One region of the Paenisporosarcina sp. P5_A11 genome, then DNA from elsewhere that is predicted to be linked to it. Evidence: riboswitches for the same ligand, from Rfam matches in the RefSeq annotation. Region 1 holds a riboswitch; each other region holds the start of a gene.
What was found. A riboswitch is a leader RNA that binds a small molecule or an ion and turns the genes downstream of it on or off. The one in region 1 is predicted to bind thiamine pyrophosphate.

Region 1 (4,113 bases):
AAAGTGTTATTGAACCTTCAAGGTCACCATCGCAATTGTCAGGATACAAGCGATTCATTAAATACAATAAAGTGCTTTTCCCGCAACCACTAGGACCATATAAAGCTACACGTTCCCCAGCTTGAATGGAGAAAGAAATATTTCTAAATACTGGCGATTCATCTTCTGGAAATTGAAAAGTGACATCTTTAAAATCAATGATTACCGGCGTAGCTACTATTTCAACTTGAGATTTTTTACTGAGGGTATTAACCAATAACCTCACCTTTTATCTTGTGATTTTTACCTGTATCACGGGAAATGGAGTAGCCACGAAGAGCCCCAGTAGCGAGTAAACCATCTGATAAATATTTGCCACCTAAGCCAGCAATGACAGCACCACTTATGACACGAAGCGTAAACATTAAGACTAACAAGGAAGGATCAAGTGCTGCGTAACCAGACACCAAGAAGCCATAAGCAAAACTAAAGACTGCGGAACCGACACCTGCTAAACAAAGCACCCACCAGTCATAACGTTTGTAACCAGTCGCAGCAAATGCTGCCTCAGCTCCTAGTCCCTGAACAAGTCCTGTTAAAATCAATCGAGGACCTACTGCATTACCAATCATCACTTCAATCATTGCGGCCATCGTTTCGGACAACAAAGCGGCACCTGGTTTGCGGATGATGTAGGTGCAGATAATCGAGACAATAAACCAAATTCCAAATATCCATTCATACGCAATCGGACCAATCACACCTGCCCAAATGTTTCCGACTTGGACAAATAGTAAATACACGACCGCAAAAACAACGGCAAATACGGACATTAAGACGACTTCTTTTAGTTTCCATGATTTCAACATATTACGCATCTCCTTTATGTGAAGGGCTGTTGATGCTCATGTTAACAGTCATCACTAAGTGTCTATGTTGTTCCGAACGGGCATGAGTGAATGCTTCTTCTAGGAAGGTAAAAACCTCGTGTATATCGCCATGGAGCCCACTTGCATAGTGCATCGACTCATTGAACACACCATGTTCTTTTGCACGAGCTACTTCTGTATAAATGACCGGCATATAGTCGGGGTTATTCATAGGATAAAGCGCAAACTGAGATGAAACATATTGTTTGATCTCCCGAATTTGAGGTTCGTTTAACAAGATGTCATCTTTCTCTAAATACACATCTCCCGCAGAATCCCCAGGACAACCAATCGAAAATGTCCCGTTAAATGCTACATGTGCTCCTGTCTTCGCTGCATATAAAACAATGGCTCTCGCTGTATCAAAGACGTGAATTTGCTTGCCACGCATGACTGTACTGACGTCATCAGTATGCATCCACACATTTGATGTATCCGCTTCGCGCAATGCCCCTTTAATAATTTCAATAAAATTGTCTGCCATTGGGTGAAGCGAAAATCTTAACCCCACAATTGGACTTGTCCCACAACTAAACCCTTGTTCCATTCCCATCTCCTCCTTCTAATTGGTGTCTAGAGAGTAAGTTAACGACGTCATAAGTGGTGCGAGTTACTTCGATAAAGTTGAGACAAAAAAACGTCTCTCTAAAATGAAAGTGTCTATCACCGAAAAATATAGTCAACCACTCTGCTCAGTCACCGTTTTTGAACATAAAAATAGCCGCATTCGACGTGGAATGCAGCTGTTTTGCTCAATAGAAATTGGCAAAAGTCGCCGCACTTCCTCACGCCAGTATTATCTGGATCGAGTGTTAAGGGATCGGAGCTAATGCTCTCATCTCAGCCAAAATATAGCACCCCTAGTGCAGTAGTCGTATGCAGTTTTTTAAATGTTAAAGAACGGCTTCATTGTAACGCACGAAAAACACATTGTAAACCAAGTAAAAAAATTATACTTGTCACAATATAAAATCTGTTCTATATTATATATAACAAAGCTGTTCTATTATTAATAGAACAAGAAGGGGTCGCATATGTTTATTGAAATTGAAGCAAATTCTGCCGTGCCGATTTATTTGCAACTGGCCCAGCAAATTATTGAAAGTGTTGCAAAAGGTAGCTTGAAACCGGGCGATTCTTTACCGTCAGTCCGTGCATTTGCTGCAGACCTTGGAATGAACATGCATACCGTAAATAAAGCGTATCATTATTTAGAAGAGAAGGAATTTATACAAATTGTACAGAAAAAAGGCGTATTCATTCATGAAAACGGGGTTCGGAAAGCATCTGAACTAGATCGACTTCGTTTGAAAAAAGAATTACGTCCAATTATTGCAGAGGCACTTTGTCTACAATTGTCCCAAGCAGAAATTGAGTTGTTAATACAAGAAATAAGTTTAGATTTGAAGGAGGAAATGTGATGGCCGCAATTATTTTTATTATCATTTTAATTTTTATTATTGCCATTCAAGCTTTCTTACCAAAGTTTTTAAAAGAAAGTGAGGCATTTGGTATCTACATCCCGGATACTCATGTCAAAGACAAACGAATAGAACACATGAAAAATGGCTATACAAAAGCCATATTAGCGAGTGGGATTGTTATCCTCGCGGTTTTTATCGGATGGCTATGGACGTTTCGTCCCAGTCAGGAGCAAATGGTCTATGTTGGAATGGTTGCTCAAATAGTGGCACTAATCTTCTCAATGGGACTTTATGCAAAAAACCATATTGCTTTAGCTAATTGGAAGAAAAATGAAAAGTGGACTGCTGGGCAGAGTGAGCGAAAAGTAGTCGACTTACAATTTCGTGAACAGCTTAAGTTGTTACCGAGTATCTACTTTATAATTCCTATGATTATAACTCTTGGTTTAGGGATTTTAGGGTTAAGTCAATACGATACGTTATCCAACCAGATTCCAACACATTGGGGACCAAGTGGCGAAGCAGATGCATTCGCAGAAAAAAGTTGGGTTTCGGTGAGTGCTTTACCTATCATGACACTCGTACTCCAAGGGATGCTACTGTTTTTCAATGGAGCGATGAAACAATCAGGAGCGAAGATTCAAGTTCGCCACAAGAAACGTTCACGTGAGCAACAACTCGCGTTTCGAAAATATTCAAGTTGGTTATTATTTGTCGTGACAATTACCGTAACGTTGCTGATGGGGTACTTACAGCTGACAATCATCTACCCTGAAATCATGTCTACCAGTCTTACATTAGGATTTACACTAGGTTTTCTAGTTGTCATTCTTGGATCGGTTCTGTACTACACTGTAAAAGTAGGGCAAAGCGGAACAAGAATTACTGTTTCAGAACATGAAATGAATCCTGAAAATGTCATCGATATGGACGATGATCAATACTGGAAGTTGGGTCTATTTTATGTAAATAAAAACGATCCTAGCATTCTCGTTGAAAAGCGATTTGGTATTGGTTGGACCGTAAATATGGGGCATAAAGGTAGTTGGATTTTCCTTGTCTTGTTATTTGTCAGTATATTTTTGATATCAACATTACTTTAAAAAGGAGTGTTAGAAATGGATTTTCTAGAAGGGATTCCATGGGGTATTATCGCACCGATATTTATTATTCAACTTTTATTACTAATTATTGCACTTATTGATTTATCAAAAATATCTGAAACAAACGGACCTAAGTGGGTTTGGGCATTAGTCATTATTTTCTTTAGTCTTTTCGGGCCCATAACGTATTTCATCATCGGGAGGAAACAAGGATGACGGCAATTTTAGAAACGACCAATTTAACGAAAATATACGGTTCAGAACAAGCAGTAAATAAAGTGAGTTTTTCACTGATTGAAGGGACATCAACTGCTTTAATCGGCCCAAATGGTTCAGGCAAAACAACCACATTATCCATGTTAGCAGGATTACTGCAACCGACTGATGGGATGATCTCGTTTAATGGTGAAAAACATGCGGATATAAGAAAACATATTGGATTTCTACCACAATATCCTCAGTTTTTCTCTTGGATGACGGCTTTGGAGTTTACCGAAATGGCTGCTCGATTAAGTGGAATGGATAGTCGTCACACAAAGATAGAAGCACAAAAAACCCTTGAGTTCGTTGGACTTGGGGAAGCTTTACGGAAAAAAACAGGTGCTTTTTCAGGCGGGATGAAGCAGCGACTTGGCTTAGCACAGGCTATAGTTCACAAGCCAAAAATTTTATTGTTAG
Region 2 (4,113 bases), on a different contig from region 1:
GTAAGTGCTGCGGAGTAAGTACAGCCTGTTCCATGTGTATGTTTCGTTTCAATACGGGCAGATTCCATTTTAAAGCTTGTACCATCTGCAAAAAACACAGTATCCGTTGCCGTTCTTTGCTCATCTAAGTGGCCCCCCTTCATAACCACGCACTTTACACCCAGCCCTAATATCTTTTCAGCAGCTTTTTGTATATCCTGTTCCGACTTAATCTCAACACCACTAATCACTTCAGCTTCTGGAATATTAGGAGTTAATACCGTTGCAAGTGGTAAAAGCTTAGTCGTTAATGCTTCAACTGCGTTATTTTTTAGCAAGCTTGCACCTCCTTTGGCAATCATCACAGGGTCAATGACAAGCAGCACATCTTTCTCACATAAGCTTTTCGCCACTTCCTCAATAATTGGTGCTGAAAAAAGCATACCGGTCTTGACTGCCTTTACGGGAAAATCCTGAAAGACGACTTCGATTTGATGTTTAACAAAGTCTACAGATGCAGGAAAAACTCCCTCTACACCAAGTGTATTCTGAGCTGTTAACGCAGTAATCGCTGATGTACCGAACACTCGGAGCTCTTGAAACGTCTTTAAATCTGCTTGTATGCCAGCTCCACCACTACTATCTGAGCCTGCTATGGTCATCACGATGTTCAATTGGCTTCACCTCTAGACAATTGATGCAATGAATTTAAGACTTCAGTCTGGAATGAGCCAAGAAGTGGCGATTGAACCGCATGTTCAGACACCTTTTTATATTCTTGTAGTACATCACGTAAGTTTAAAAGAGCCTCTCCTTCCAAACTAAGAACTGCTGTACAAATCGCGCTCAACAAACAACCTGTACCTGTTACCTCTGTCATCTGTTCATGACCACCTGCTACCCAAAATTCATTCTCACCGTCAGTAATATAATCAGAGGCTCCTGTGACCACCACTAAACAGTTCCATTTTTTCGCCTCATGTTTGGCGACGACTGCAACGTCCATCTCACCTTCACCACTGTCCACGCCCTTAGCTTGCCATGAAACGCCTGCAATGGTCGCAAGTTCACCTGCATTACAACGGAGTAAATCGAATCGGACATTTTCTAATAATTCCTTTACTACTTGTTGTCGAAAAGAAGTTGCCCCTACTCCAACTGGATCTAAAACGACAGGTATTCCAAGCTCATTCGCTCTTTTCCCTGCTATTAACATGGCTTCTTTCGTTCTTGTATTGATTGTGCCAATATTAATTAAAAGAGCATTTGAAATCGCGACCATTTCTTCCACTTCTGTTACTTCATCAGCCATGACAGGTGACGCACCAATTGCAAGTAAACCATTAGCGGTAAAGTTTGCCACGACATAGTTCGTGATGCAATGTACCAGTGGCTTCTTATTACGAATCTGTTTAATAGGCATAGTTCTTCACCTCATCTTGCCAGTCTTCATATGTCCATGGCATTTCCCAGAATTTCCACTCATAGTAGCAACTTCTTTCAAAATGAGCTTTTAATACTGATTGCTTGGCTGGATTTTCTTCTGCATAACGATTCATCATCGCCTTTTGCAGCTCGATTTTTTCTTTGTAATCCGGTGCACTATACATTTCAATCCATTCTTCATATAGCTTGATGCCTGGTTTTGCGTCTTTATACTTCTCCCCAATTTCTTGATATAACCATGGACAAGGGAACATCGCAGCAAAAGCCTCTGCAACATCTCCGTTATGTGCAGCATTGTACATATGTGATACGTAGTTATAAGCAGCTGGTGATGGTTCAAAGTTTACTTCCATTTCTTCAGTTATACCTAGCTCCTTAAAGACAGTTCGGTGTAACTCAAGCTCAGCCTCGTTGATATGACGAGCCGTTTCTAAAAAGTAGGCAATATCTTCGTTCGTCTCAGCTTTTGAAGCTGCAATCGCGAGTACTTTTGTGTAATTCTTTAAATAATAAGCGTCTTGCATCATGTAAAACTTAAATTTTTCAAGCGGCAGCGTTCCATCGACAAGTCCTTTTACAAATGGGTGATCAAAACTTCCTTGCCAATAAAGATCCGTTTCCTCTCGTACTTCTTCACAAAATGTCATTATAAGTCCTCCTTTTTCGGATGGACGCAAGTGCAAAAAACGCCCTTTTGCGCATGACAAAAGAGCGTTTCCAATGAAACATTGCTCCCTACGTCAGTGTTAACTGTCAGGTTCCAAGGGTCAGGTTTTACCTTCTCAACTAAATAGTTCCCCCGCAATTAAAATATTGAATTAGCAAACAAAAAAGCCCTCCAAAATGGAGAGCTTCAGCACAAAAGAAAAACGTCGAAACGCTATGTACTCTGCTCCCTACGTTCGTCTTAACGAACAGGTTCAAAGGGTCAGGTTTTAACCTTCTCAACGCCAAAGCGTCCCCCCGCAACTATTTTAATTAGGTTCATAATAGCATAATAAATTCATCCTAACAAACGACTGTAGATGATTAATTACACTCTTTTTATAATACTCACATGGAAATCCTAGCCATTTACAGCTTTGAATTATTTTACTAATACGTTTTGCTTTACGATTTGTTCTAATTCTTCATAATTACTGATTTCATATGTTGGAGTAATAGTTGTTTCATTTGCTTTATTATGTGGATTAAACCAGCAGGTATCGATTCCGAAATTATTGCCACCTTGGATATCTGCGCTTAGAGAGTCGCCGATCATTAATACACTTTGCTTATCTTTAATACTCAGCTTTCTAAAGACATATTCGAAAATTTCTGCTTGTGGCTTTTGATAACCAGTCTCCTCCGAAGTAATAATCGCTTCAAATGTTTGATTTAGTGGCGAAAGAGCAATCCTCGAATGTTGAACATCTTGAAATCCATTTGTTAAAAGAACAAGTCTGCAACTAGATAGATTGGTCAACATATCCTGAACACCATCAATCATATGTACTTCTCTTCCTAGATTTTCTATATATGCATGTCCAAAATCTTCTGGATTAAGAAGTAGTTTATGTTGGAGGAATAAACGCTTGAATCGTTCTACTTTTAAATCTGAAAGCGAGATACGTCCTTGCTCTAAATCAAGCCAAAGTCCTTTACTTATCTCTTTATAACTTGCTCTGTATTCAGTTAAACCATTAGGGAAACTAAATGCACGAAATGAATTATCGAGTGCATGCTTTTCCGTCTCACCGAAATCAAACAAAGTGTCATCTAAATCAAATATTAATACATCATACTTCACAGTCTTCTCATCCTTTTTGTGGTTCATTTTAAATGAATCTAAAACCATCATACTACTAAATGCACATTTCTTCTTTATGTACGAACCGGTACTATCAATTGTAAAACAGCGATCATGAACAGAATTAATAATGAATGGTCGCATGGAACCTGTGAACTTAACCATTACATCCTGCCCACCAACCGCTTTTAACGCATCCATCATATATTTTGCACTGAACGAAATTTTCAACTCTTCGCCTTCAATTAATGTGGTTTGTATTTCTTCTTCTACTTTACCGATTTCAGCTGAGCTAGATGATATCTCAACGACATTTCCTTCTAATGAAGTGAATCGGACAATGTTATTACGTTCTTCACGTGCCAATAAAGATGAACGGTCTATCGCTTGAAATAATGCTTTCCCATCAATAGTGACATTCGTATTAAATTCATTTGGAATTAATCGTGATGTATCGGGATAGATACCTTCAATTAAACGAGAGTAAAAACTTACACTTGATGTTTTAAATAAAACTTGTTGGTTTGTCATGACGATATGAACGGGAGACGACGAATCTCCTATAATTTTGCTTAATTAATTAAGTTTGCATGGTCACTATGATTTTGCATTTAGACAGGCTGCCTAAGGCTAAAATGTAATTGTGATAGATGGTAGAGATCACAATTACTGTAAAATATGTAACACAAAAACAATCAGGAGGATGGTAGAGTGTCAAATGAAATAAACAGTTACATTGACTATCCAATGGTGAAAATTCCAGGGGGAGAAATTGAATTAAGAGACGATAGAATAAAAAGCACATGGAAAACTGAAATAAGACCGTTTCTTCTTGCCCAGTATCCTGTAAATATGGATCTATACTATTCGATTACAAATAAATCACCTAATTGTTTTGA
Region 3 (4,113 bases), on a different contig from region 1:
GTACCGATTCCAGCATCAATGATTACGGGTAAATTTGTCTGTTCGATTATAAAACTAAGGTTTAATGGATTAATGATTCCTTGACCAGAACCAATAGGTGAAGCACCTGGCATAATAGCATGACATCCTACTTCTTCTAATCGTTTAGCTAATAGAACATCGTCTGAAGTATAGGGTAATACGATGAACCCCTCTTGTACCAGTTCTTCTGATGCCTTTAATGTTTCTATTGGATCAGGCAATAATGTTTTTTGACATCCAATCACTTCAACTTTAACCATGTCACAAAGTCCAGAAGCTTTTGCTAATTTAGCAATTCGAACCGCTTCAACTGCTGTCTTTGCACCTGCTGTATTTGGCAGTAAAATGTACTTTTGCAGGTCTAATTTTTCTAAAAAATTAGGTAAACTTGGTTCAAATATATTCATCCTGCGAACTGAAAACGTTAAGATCTCTGTTCCTGAAACATCTACTGCTTCTTTTTGAATATCAAAATCAGGATATTTTCCAGTCCCTAATAATAATCTTGACGTGAATTCATATAATCCAATCTTTAACATCGTCATCCGCCTCCTACAAAATGTACTAACTCAACTTTATCTCCATTACATAGTTTGGTTTCTTGGTGTGATCCTTTTTCCAATATCTTTGCATTCCATTCAACGATAACCACCTTTTGTTGTAATTCGAAGTGATGCAAAAGGTGAGCAATTGTTTCCACCGAATTTGGAACTTCTATTTTGTCCCCGTTAATCACTAATTCCATTTACTTCATCCCTTTCTTATGTTAATTGTTTAATCAAACGACCTACCCGGAAAGGTTTCAAATTAAGTGATGTTGGTTTTCCTTCAACCATGTCAGCGATTATCTCACCAGTTATTGGTGACAGTAATATCCCATTTCTAAAATGCCCTGTTGCAATAAATAGACCTTTATATACAGGATGTTCACCTAAGTAAGGTAATCCATCTCCGGTTTGTGGTCGAATACCAGCCCATGTGCGCTCCCATTCTGCTTCTATTATGGAAGGCATCAGTTTTTTTGCTTGTTCCAGCAATATGGATATTCCCTCTACAGTAACTTTATGGTTAAATGTTCTTGGCTTAACTGTTGCACCAACAATGATTCTTCCACCCTTCTTAGGGACAAGGTAGCAACTCGGTGAAAATACCGTAGTCGTTATCATTTGGCTTTGTGTGACAACAGAAAAACATTCACCTTTTACGGGATAAATATCTAGTTCTAACCCTGTTTTTGAAAGTAGCTTGTTACTCCATGCACCACCTGCCACGATGACATTTTCACTAGCAAAATACCCTTTATTAGTAACAACACCTATGACTTTCCCTTTAGACAACTGAAGGTCAAAAACTTCCACGAATTCTTTTATTACTACACCACATGCTGCTGCAGAATTTAAAAACCCTAAAGTTAACTGAGTGGCTTCGACTTGCCCATCATTTGCAAAATGTATTGCTCCTTTAATTGCATCAGTTAATGCTGGCTCTTTCCTTCTTACCTCTTCTCCTGTCAGCCAATCGGCTTGCTCTCCACTTTGCCGTTGTATAGCAATGAGTCGCTTATATTCCTGTTGTTGTTGTTCATTTATGGCAACCTTTAGCATTCCTTTATTTATAAGTTCAATATCTATTCCACTCGTCTCTCTTATTTCGCCAGCAAGTTTTGGAAACATCTCTCTGCTCTTTCTAGCTAATTGAAAAAGTGAACCTTCTGCATCCATTTCTGCTTGAACACCCAGCATTCCAGCAGCAGCTCCCGAGGATTTACTAGCAAGTTGATCTTTTTCTAGCAAAAGGATTTTCCCACCTCGTTTGGAAAGGTTATAAGCAATGGATCCCCCGATCACTCCACCACCCACTATAATTGCATCATATACATAGCTCATCAAAAACCACCTATTTCCATAAAAGTTTCAAGTCAAAATAAATGTTGATAATATTCCTTTACTGCCACTAAAGGATTTTCTGATTCTAGTACCCCTGACATCACAGCAATTCCCTGTGCACCTGCTTCGATAACTCCTTTTATATTTGTAGGTTTTATACCACCAATAGCTATAACTGGAATCGAAACATGATGAGTTATGAGTTCTAATTGATTTAAACCCTTTGACTCTAAACCTGGCTTTGAATGTGTTGGGAAAACATGTCCAAAAATAACATAATCGGCTCCAAGTTCTTGTGCAGTTTGGACCTCGTCAATTGAATGTACAGAACTCCCAACTCTCAAGCTTTTAAACTGTTTTTTTACAATGTCCGCAGGTAAAGAATGATAGGCTAGTTGGACTCCTCCAACCTTTGACGCCAAGGCAACATCTATTCGATCATTAATAATTATTTTAGTAAGGGGAACATTGTGGTCTAATAATAAATTCACCATTTCATGAATTTCTTTGGCCGGTTTAGTCTTTTCACGGATATGGATGGCATCGATATATGGATGAATCTGACCTGCAATTTGTGCTAAATGTGCTGGTTTCAGATTCCCAGTTGAAATGATGTGGAGCAGTCCTTTTTTCATACATAACCRCTCCTTTTAATCTTCTTGATAATTTCAACACAATAAAAAACCACTCCAGTGTTAGAAGTGGTTGGCTGTGATATCATCGAAAGAAAATTCAACAGTTCCACTTCCCTACGCCAGCTCTAACTAGATCAGGTTCAAAGGGTCTGGAATATCCATCTCAGTCTGTAAAAGACTCCCCTAGTGCTTTGATATTAAATTGTGTAATACAAACCATCAAACTCACTTACTATATGCAACTTACTTCATCTTTTTGGACTGACCATTTTTCTAACTTGTACGCCATTTCCCAAAATGAATATTCGTATTGACTACTYATGATAAAATGTTGTTTCATACGGTCACGGTCGGCTGCTGTTACCGTTTCAGCAATTTTGTCTAGCCTATTAATTTGTTCTTCGACTAACGTTCTAAACCATTCACCACCATATGTTGCAATCCATTCTTGATAGATTGGTTCTTTCGGCAAACACGATTGAAGTCTCTCTCCAATTTCATAGTAAAGCCAATAGCATGGTAATATGGCTGCGATAATATCCCCTAAATGTCCTTGATACGCTGCACGATACAAATGAGAAGTGTAAGCATACGCAGTTGGTGAAGGTTGGAAGTTTGCCTCTTGTTCTCCCGTTATTTCTAGACGGTGTGAAAAATTTTTATGTAAAGTTAATTCTGCCTCACAAGTTCCTTGTGCATGAGCTGCCAATCTACTTGTTGTTGCAAGATCATTGGACTTTGCTGCACCTAAAGCTTGAACCTTAGCAAAATGCGACAAGTAGTAAGAATCTTGCATGACATAATAGCGAAAACACTCTAAAGACAATGTTCCATCACCAATTCCGGTTACAAATGGGTGACGGAAACTAGCTTCCCAAATATGATTTGATTCCTCTCGTAAAAGCCTTGAAAATGTCATTAAAAAACCTCCCCAGTAATTATGCTCAACTCGAATCAATAGTTATCCCTGATTTTTGGGCATATAAAAAACCACTCTCTTAACAAACATAAGAAAGTGGTTGTATTGGAAAATAGGTTGAAACAACATACAGCTCCGCAACTCCACTTTCCTACGCTGGTATAAACCAGATCAGGTTCTAAGGGTCTTAAAGCTTAACTTTAATCTCAACCTTTATTAGTAAGTAAATGATTTCCCATTACATTTGAAGGTCCCCCTAGTGGAAGATATTACTATTCAGTTGTACACTAACAAGCTTAACATGAATAGGTTATTTATCAATCCTAAATAACTTTTAAGCCTTTATTCCCCTTACTTATTCCCTATACTTTATCGCTAGTCCTCTTAAGAAATTGCGGGCGTTTTGATCACCGCACTCTTTATAATTCTTGTGACCTTCTTTTCTTAGGAAAGCACTTAATTCCCCTTTTGTTATAAAGACTCCTGAAGTTTCTAGTATCTCAAGCATATCCTCACTCGTTAATGACAGTGCGATTTTCACTTTCTTCAGCAGGATATTATTAACTCGTTCATTTTTAGAATATGCCGGTCTTTCAGGTTGTCCTGGTTTGGGATCTTGTTTTCCTCTTTTAAAAATAATGAGACCATTTAA
Region 4 (4,113 bases), on a different contig from region 1:
ATTGATTTTTGTGATTAAGATTGGTTCACCCTTAGTGACAATGACTGTATGCTCAATTTGTGCAACAAGTGATTTGTCTGGCGTTAAAAAGGTCCAACCATCTCCAGATTCAACGATATGTTCCGCCTTTTCAGAAATAAATGGCTCAACAGCTAGAACCATTCCTTCTTTCAAGATAGTCGGTTCCCATGCGTCATAATAATTTAAAATATGTTGAGGCGATTCATGAAGAGATTTTCCAATCCCATGACCGGTTAAGTTCATAATGACAGTAAAGCCATTAAGTTTTGCTTCACGTTCTACAGCTTTACCGATTTGGTTTAAGCGTGCTCCCGCTTTTACTTTTAACATAGCACGATTAAAAGCACTTTCTGCCACATCACAAAGTTTTTCTATTTTCTCATAGCCTTCACCAACAACGAATGAAATGCCTGTATCTGCAAAATAGCCATTTAGTGATCCAGAGACATCAATGTTTACAAGATCCCCATCTTTAATGACGCGTGCACCTGGGATGCCATGCGCGACTTCCTCGTTAACGCTGATACAAGTGTAACCAGGGAAATCATACTCTCCTTTAGGACCTGATATGGCTCCTGTTTCTTCAAACATGCGTCCACCAAGGTCATCAAGTTCTTTCGTTGTGATACCAGCTTTTGTTGCTGCACGCATCGCGTCGCGAATCTCAGCAACGATTCTGCCTATAGTTTTTAACGCTTCGTAGTCTTCAGTAGTTTTTGCAATCATATTCTTAAAATCCTTCTTTCTCAAAATATATATCCCATACTATACCATAAGAAAAGGCGCTTTCCCATATGACAAGACTTTCTGAACATTCGGGAATTTATTCCTGATTCTTTACTTGAATTTCGCAAGCAGAAGAGGACTAAATCTTGTTGAGAATAGTTTTCGACCACTCAAAGATGGTTTCCGATCATTTGAGGTTTTTTCTGTCTCCTTGAAGACGAATTCCATCTTTCTGTAGGTACTTCTGTCACTCATCTTTCTAAAGATAGTTTATGACCACTCACAGGCAATTTACGACCACTCAAAGGTAGTTTACGACCATTCACAAGCAGTTTCCGACCACTCAAAGATGGTTTCTGACCATTCGAGATTTTTTCTGTCTCCTTGAAGACGGTTTCCATTCATCCGTGGGTAACTTTGTCACTCATCTTTCTGAAGACGGTTCCCATCTTTCTGTAGGTACTTCAGTCACTCATCCTTCTAAAGTCAGTTTTCGCTCACTATTAAACTATTTCCAACTATACAAATCAGTTTATGTCCATTTGCTTCGAAATGTACATGAGTTCATTCATCTCCAAGATTAGACTTTGCTTGGTTCAAGCAAACGTTGCGCTGTGATAAATAGTATTGAACACACTATTGCTGTGAGTAAGAATATCGGAATCATGTAGGTTGCGTTATAAATAATCGAATACGTATACAAGTTTTCGTTTTCTGGAACATACATAGCAAAGAAGAAGATCCCAGTAATCGTGTGAACTATATAACGTAGTAATGACGCAATCAATACAGCCGAAACAATGGTAATTATCATATTTCTACGTTTATACTGTTGTGCATAATTTAAATATTGAGAACGGAATAAACCTGCGATTCCCACAACACCGTATGCAATTAAATAGTCCAGAATGACTTGCATGACTACAAAACTAAACGATAATGGGGCTACAGAGATTAATCCTGAAACAATCTGTAACAATCCTACTAATAAGCCAGTGATGACACCAGCTAAAGCACCTCTACGAAACGCCATTAATACAATTGGCACCATCACTAAACTGACTGATCCCCCTTGTGGCATTTTAAAAGCAACGAAATCCAATACAAATCCTAACGCGGCAAAGATTGCAATCTCGACTAACAACAATACTTTTTTATTTCTCATCTTTCTTCCTCCTTTTACGATGTACTGCAAACCGCATGTCAGGGTGAAAAAAAACACAAAAAAACGACCTCTAGGACAGAGCCTGACGTCGTTGGAGTCGGTTTCTATCCACATCCCTGCGCAAGCATTAACTTACAGGTTCTAAGGGTTAGAACTTTTTGGTTCACTCTCAGCCATTTCAGGCTCCCCTTGTGGTACTTACATCTATTTTTGATAATACGGGTTAATTGTACAGAAAGAGGGAAATAGAAGCAAGAGGGTTCAGTCGTTCTGTGACTTTTATCGAGTCAATCGATATACTGAACATACAAGATTAATAAACTAAGGATGTGAAGGATCATGATCGAGATGTTGAAGAATTTAGTGGCAATCAAAAGTGATACCGAGGAAGGTGCTAATGATGCACTTCGCTTTTGTTCTAAGTGGCTTGACAGTCATGAAATTACACATGAAATTATTGAAAACGAAGGACGATTAATGATCCACGCAGAGATTGGGCAAGGAGACACTACAATTGTTTGGAATGGACATGTAGATGTTGTACCTGCAAAAATCGAACAATTTAATCCTATTATTGACGGTGATCGTCTGTATGGTCGTGGTTCTGCGGATATGAAAGCGGGCGTTGCAGCAATGATGGAAGCTTACCGTCGCATTTATTCGGCACGAGAGGAATTAAAACAACGTATCATCTTACACATCGTAACTGATGAGGAAACTGGTGGTCGAAAAACATCTGGTCATCTAGTTGAGATTGGACGAACAGGTGATTTTGTTATATGCGGAGAGCCCACACACTTGAAACTCAGCGTTCAATCAAAAGGAATCTTACATGCTAATGTAACGCTTTTTGGAAAAGCAGCACACGGTTCACGTCCTTGGGAAGGAACGAATGCTGTTGAAGCTTCCTATTTGTTTCATGAGAAGCTAAAAACATTGCCTTTCACGAAGGCAAGCAATGAGTATTATGAATATCCTTCAATTAATTTGGCTAAAATTCAAGCAGGTGATCGGTATAATGTAGTGCCTGATCAATGTGAAGTCAATTATGATATTAGGTTTGTGCCAGGTCAAAACTGGGAAGATATTATCGAAGAAATGACTGAACTTGCACAATCAATCAATCCGAAAAACATCGTTAAAGCTGGAGGCAAAACACCTGCAATTACAACCACTGAAGATAATCCTTTTGTTCAATCACTGGCTCTCGTAACAGCTGAAGTAACACAAAAAGATGCTGTGTTATTTGGGCAACATGGTGCTGCAGATACCCGCTATTATGCTAAGACCGGTGCTGGTGCAATAGAATTTGGTCCTAGCGGTGAGGATTGGCACGGACCGAACGAATACGTGTTAATTTCTTCTGTGGAACAATATGCAGATATTTTAACAAAACATGCGTTACGTTGAAACCAATTACAGGATAATCCGTATAAGTAACTACTATCGTTTAGAGGAGGAGTAGTTTTGGATAATCGTGTATTATCCGCTTTATGCTATTTTAGTGTTTTTTTTGCTCCATTTTTATTGCCACTAATTGTTTACTTTATTTCCCCAGATACGGATGTAAAGTATCATGCAAAACGGTCGTTCCTTTCACACTTAATTCCTGTAGCTCTAGGTATTATTGGATTTTTTGTTTTAATGGTTAGTTCATTTTCGATGTTTAATACTATGGATTACTCAATGGCTCCAGATGTCACTTCCTCTTTTGATTTCATGGCAGCTGGTATTCCTTTATTGTTTATGTTGCTCTATGGCATTTTATCCATCGTAGTACTGATTTGGAATATTGTGCAAGGAATTAAAGTAATACAAAAGGTTTAATATATTTTAATTCGGGAAATACATCACTATACAATAGTGATAGGAGCGATATAAATGAAACTTGGTAAATTAGTTAAAACGGTGATAAAATTTGCACCCATCATTATTCCAATCGTGAAAAAAGCAATGGATAAAAAGAAAACTACTAATACCGCATATTCACGTAAATAAAAAGTTGGAACTCATAAAATTGAGTTCCAACTTTTTTATATGAGCGGCTTTAATTCAGCTAACGCTAACAATTCTTTACCTAGTAAGGACGAAGGCAAAATTGCAGATTCATCAGTATCTTTGGTAAGGCTTTGTTGTTGCATAATCTTCTCAAACGTAAGAGGATTTGCTGGTGGAATTTCATTTTTCACTACCTGCATAGC

Region 2: linked by a shared signal. The riboswitch ahead of tenA (thiaminase II) and the one ahead of AC1DOS_RS05215 (YkoF family thiamine/hydroxymethylpyrimidine-binding protein) in region 1 are both predicted to bind thiamine pyrophosphate.
Region 3: linked by a shared signal. The riboswitch ahead of tenI (thiazole tautomerase TenI) and the one ahead of AC1DOS_RS05215 (YkoF family thiamine/hydroxymethylpyrimidine-binding protein) in region 1 are both predicted to bind thiamine pyrophosphate.
Region 4: linked by a shared signal. The riboswitch ahead of thiT (energy-coupled thiamine transporter ThiT) and the one ahead of AC1DOS_RS05215 (YkoF family thiamine/hydroxymethylpyrimidine-binding protein) in region 1 are both predicted to bind thiamine pyrophosphate.

What each region holds. Positions count from the first base shown of each region.
Region 1 is NZ_JBFUKT010000017.1:12,855-16,967, reverse strand. Features, by position in the region: gene AC1DOS_RS05225 (ABC transporter ATP-binding protein) at 1-256, opposite strand, end outside; gene AC1DOS_RS05220 (ECF transporter S component) at 249-848, opposite strand; gene AC1DOS_RS05215 (YkoF family thiamine/hydroxymethylpyrimidine-binding protein) at 850-1,455, opposite strand; TPP riboswitch at 1,674-1,780, opposite strand; gene AC1DOS_RS05210 (GntR family transcriptional regulator) at 1,943-2,329, shown strand; gene AC1DOS_RS05205 (DUF1648 domain-containing protein) at 2,329-3,435, shown strand; gene AC1DOS_RS05200 (PLD nuclease N-terminal domain-containing protein) at 3,451-3,651, shown strand; gene AC1DOS_RS05195 (ABC transporter ATP-binding protein) at 3,648-4,113, shown strand, end outside.
Region 2 is NZ_JBFUKT010000139.1:1,131-5,243, reverse strand. Features, by position in the region: gene thiD (bifunctional hydroxymethylpyrimidine kinase/phosphomethylpyrimidine kinase) at 1-653, opposite strand, end outside; gene thiM (hydroxyethylthiazole kinase) at 650-1,402, opposite strand; gene tenA (thiaminase II) at 1,392-2,072, opposite strand; TPP riboswitch at 2,141-2,236, opposite strand; TPP riboswitch at 2,302-2,400, opposite strand; gene AC1DOS_RS15230 (YjjG family noncanonical pyrimidine nucleotidase) at 2,513-3,214, opposite strand; partial or broken gene dnaN (DNA polymerase III subunit beta) at 3,289-3,790, opposite strand; gene AC1DOS_RS15220 (formylglycine-generating enzyme family protein) at 3,962-4,113, shown strand, end outside.
Region 3 is NZ_JBFUKT010000061.1:168-4,280, reverse strand. Features, by position in the region: gene AC1DOS_RS10435 (thiazole synthase) at 1-560, opposite strand, end outside; gene thiS (sulfur carrier protein ThiS) at 563-766, opposite strand; gene thiO (glycine oxidase ThiO) at 783-1,907, opposite strand; gene tenI (thiazole tautomerase TenI) at 1,940-2,542, opposite strand; TPP riboswitch at 2,637-2,737, opposite strand; gene tenA (thiaminase II) at 2,775-3,461, opposite strand; TPP riboswitch at 3,593-3,729, opposite strand; gene AC1DOS_RS10410 (YehS family protein) at 3,817-4,113, opposite strand, start outside.
Region 4 is NZ_JBFUKT010000040.1:3,240-7,352, reverse strand. Features, by position in the region: gene map (type I methionyl aminopeptidase) at 1-747, opposite strand, end outside; gene thiT (energy-coupled thiamine transporter ThiT) at 1,328-1,912, opposite strand; TPP riboswitch at 2,009-2,112, opposite strand; gene AC1DOS_RS08350 (M20 family metallopeptidase) at 2,252-3,322, shown strand; gene AC1DOS_RS08345 (magnetosome magnetite crystal formation protein family) at 3,380-3,739, shown strand; gene AC1DOS_RS08340 (SGNH/GDSL hydrolase family protein) at 3,946-4,113, opposite strand, start outside.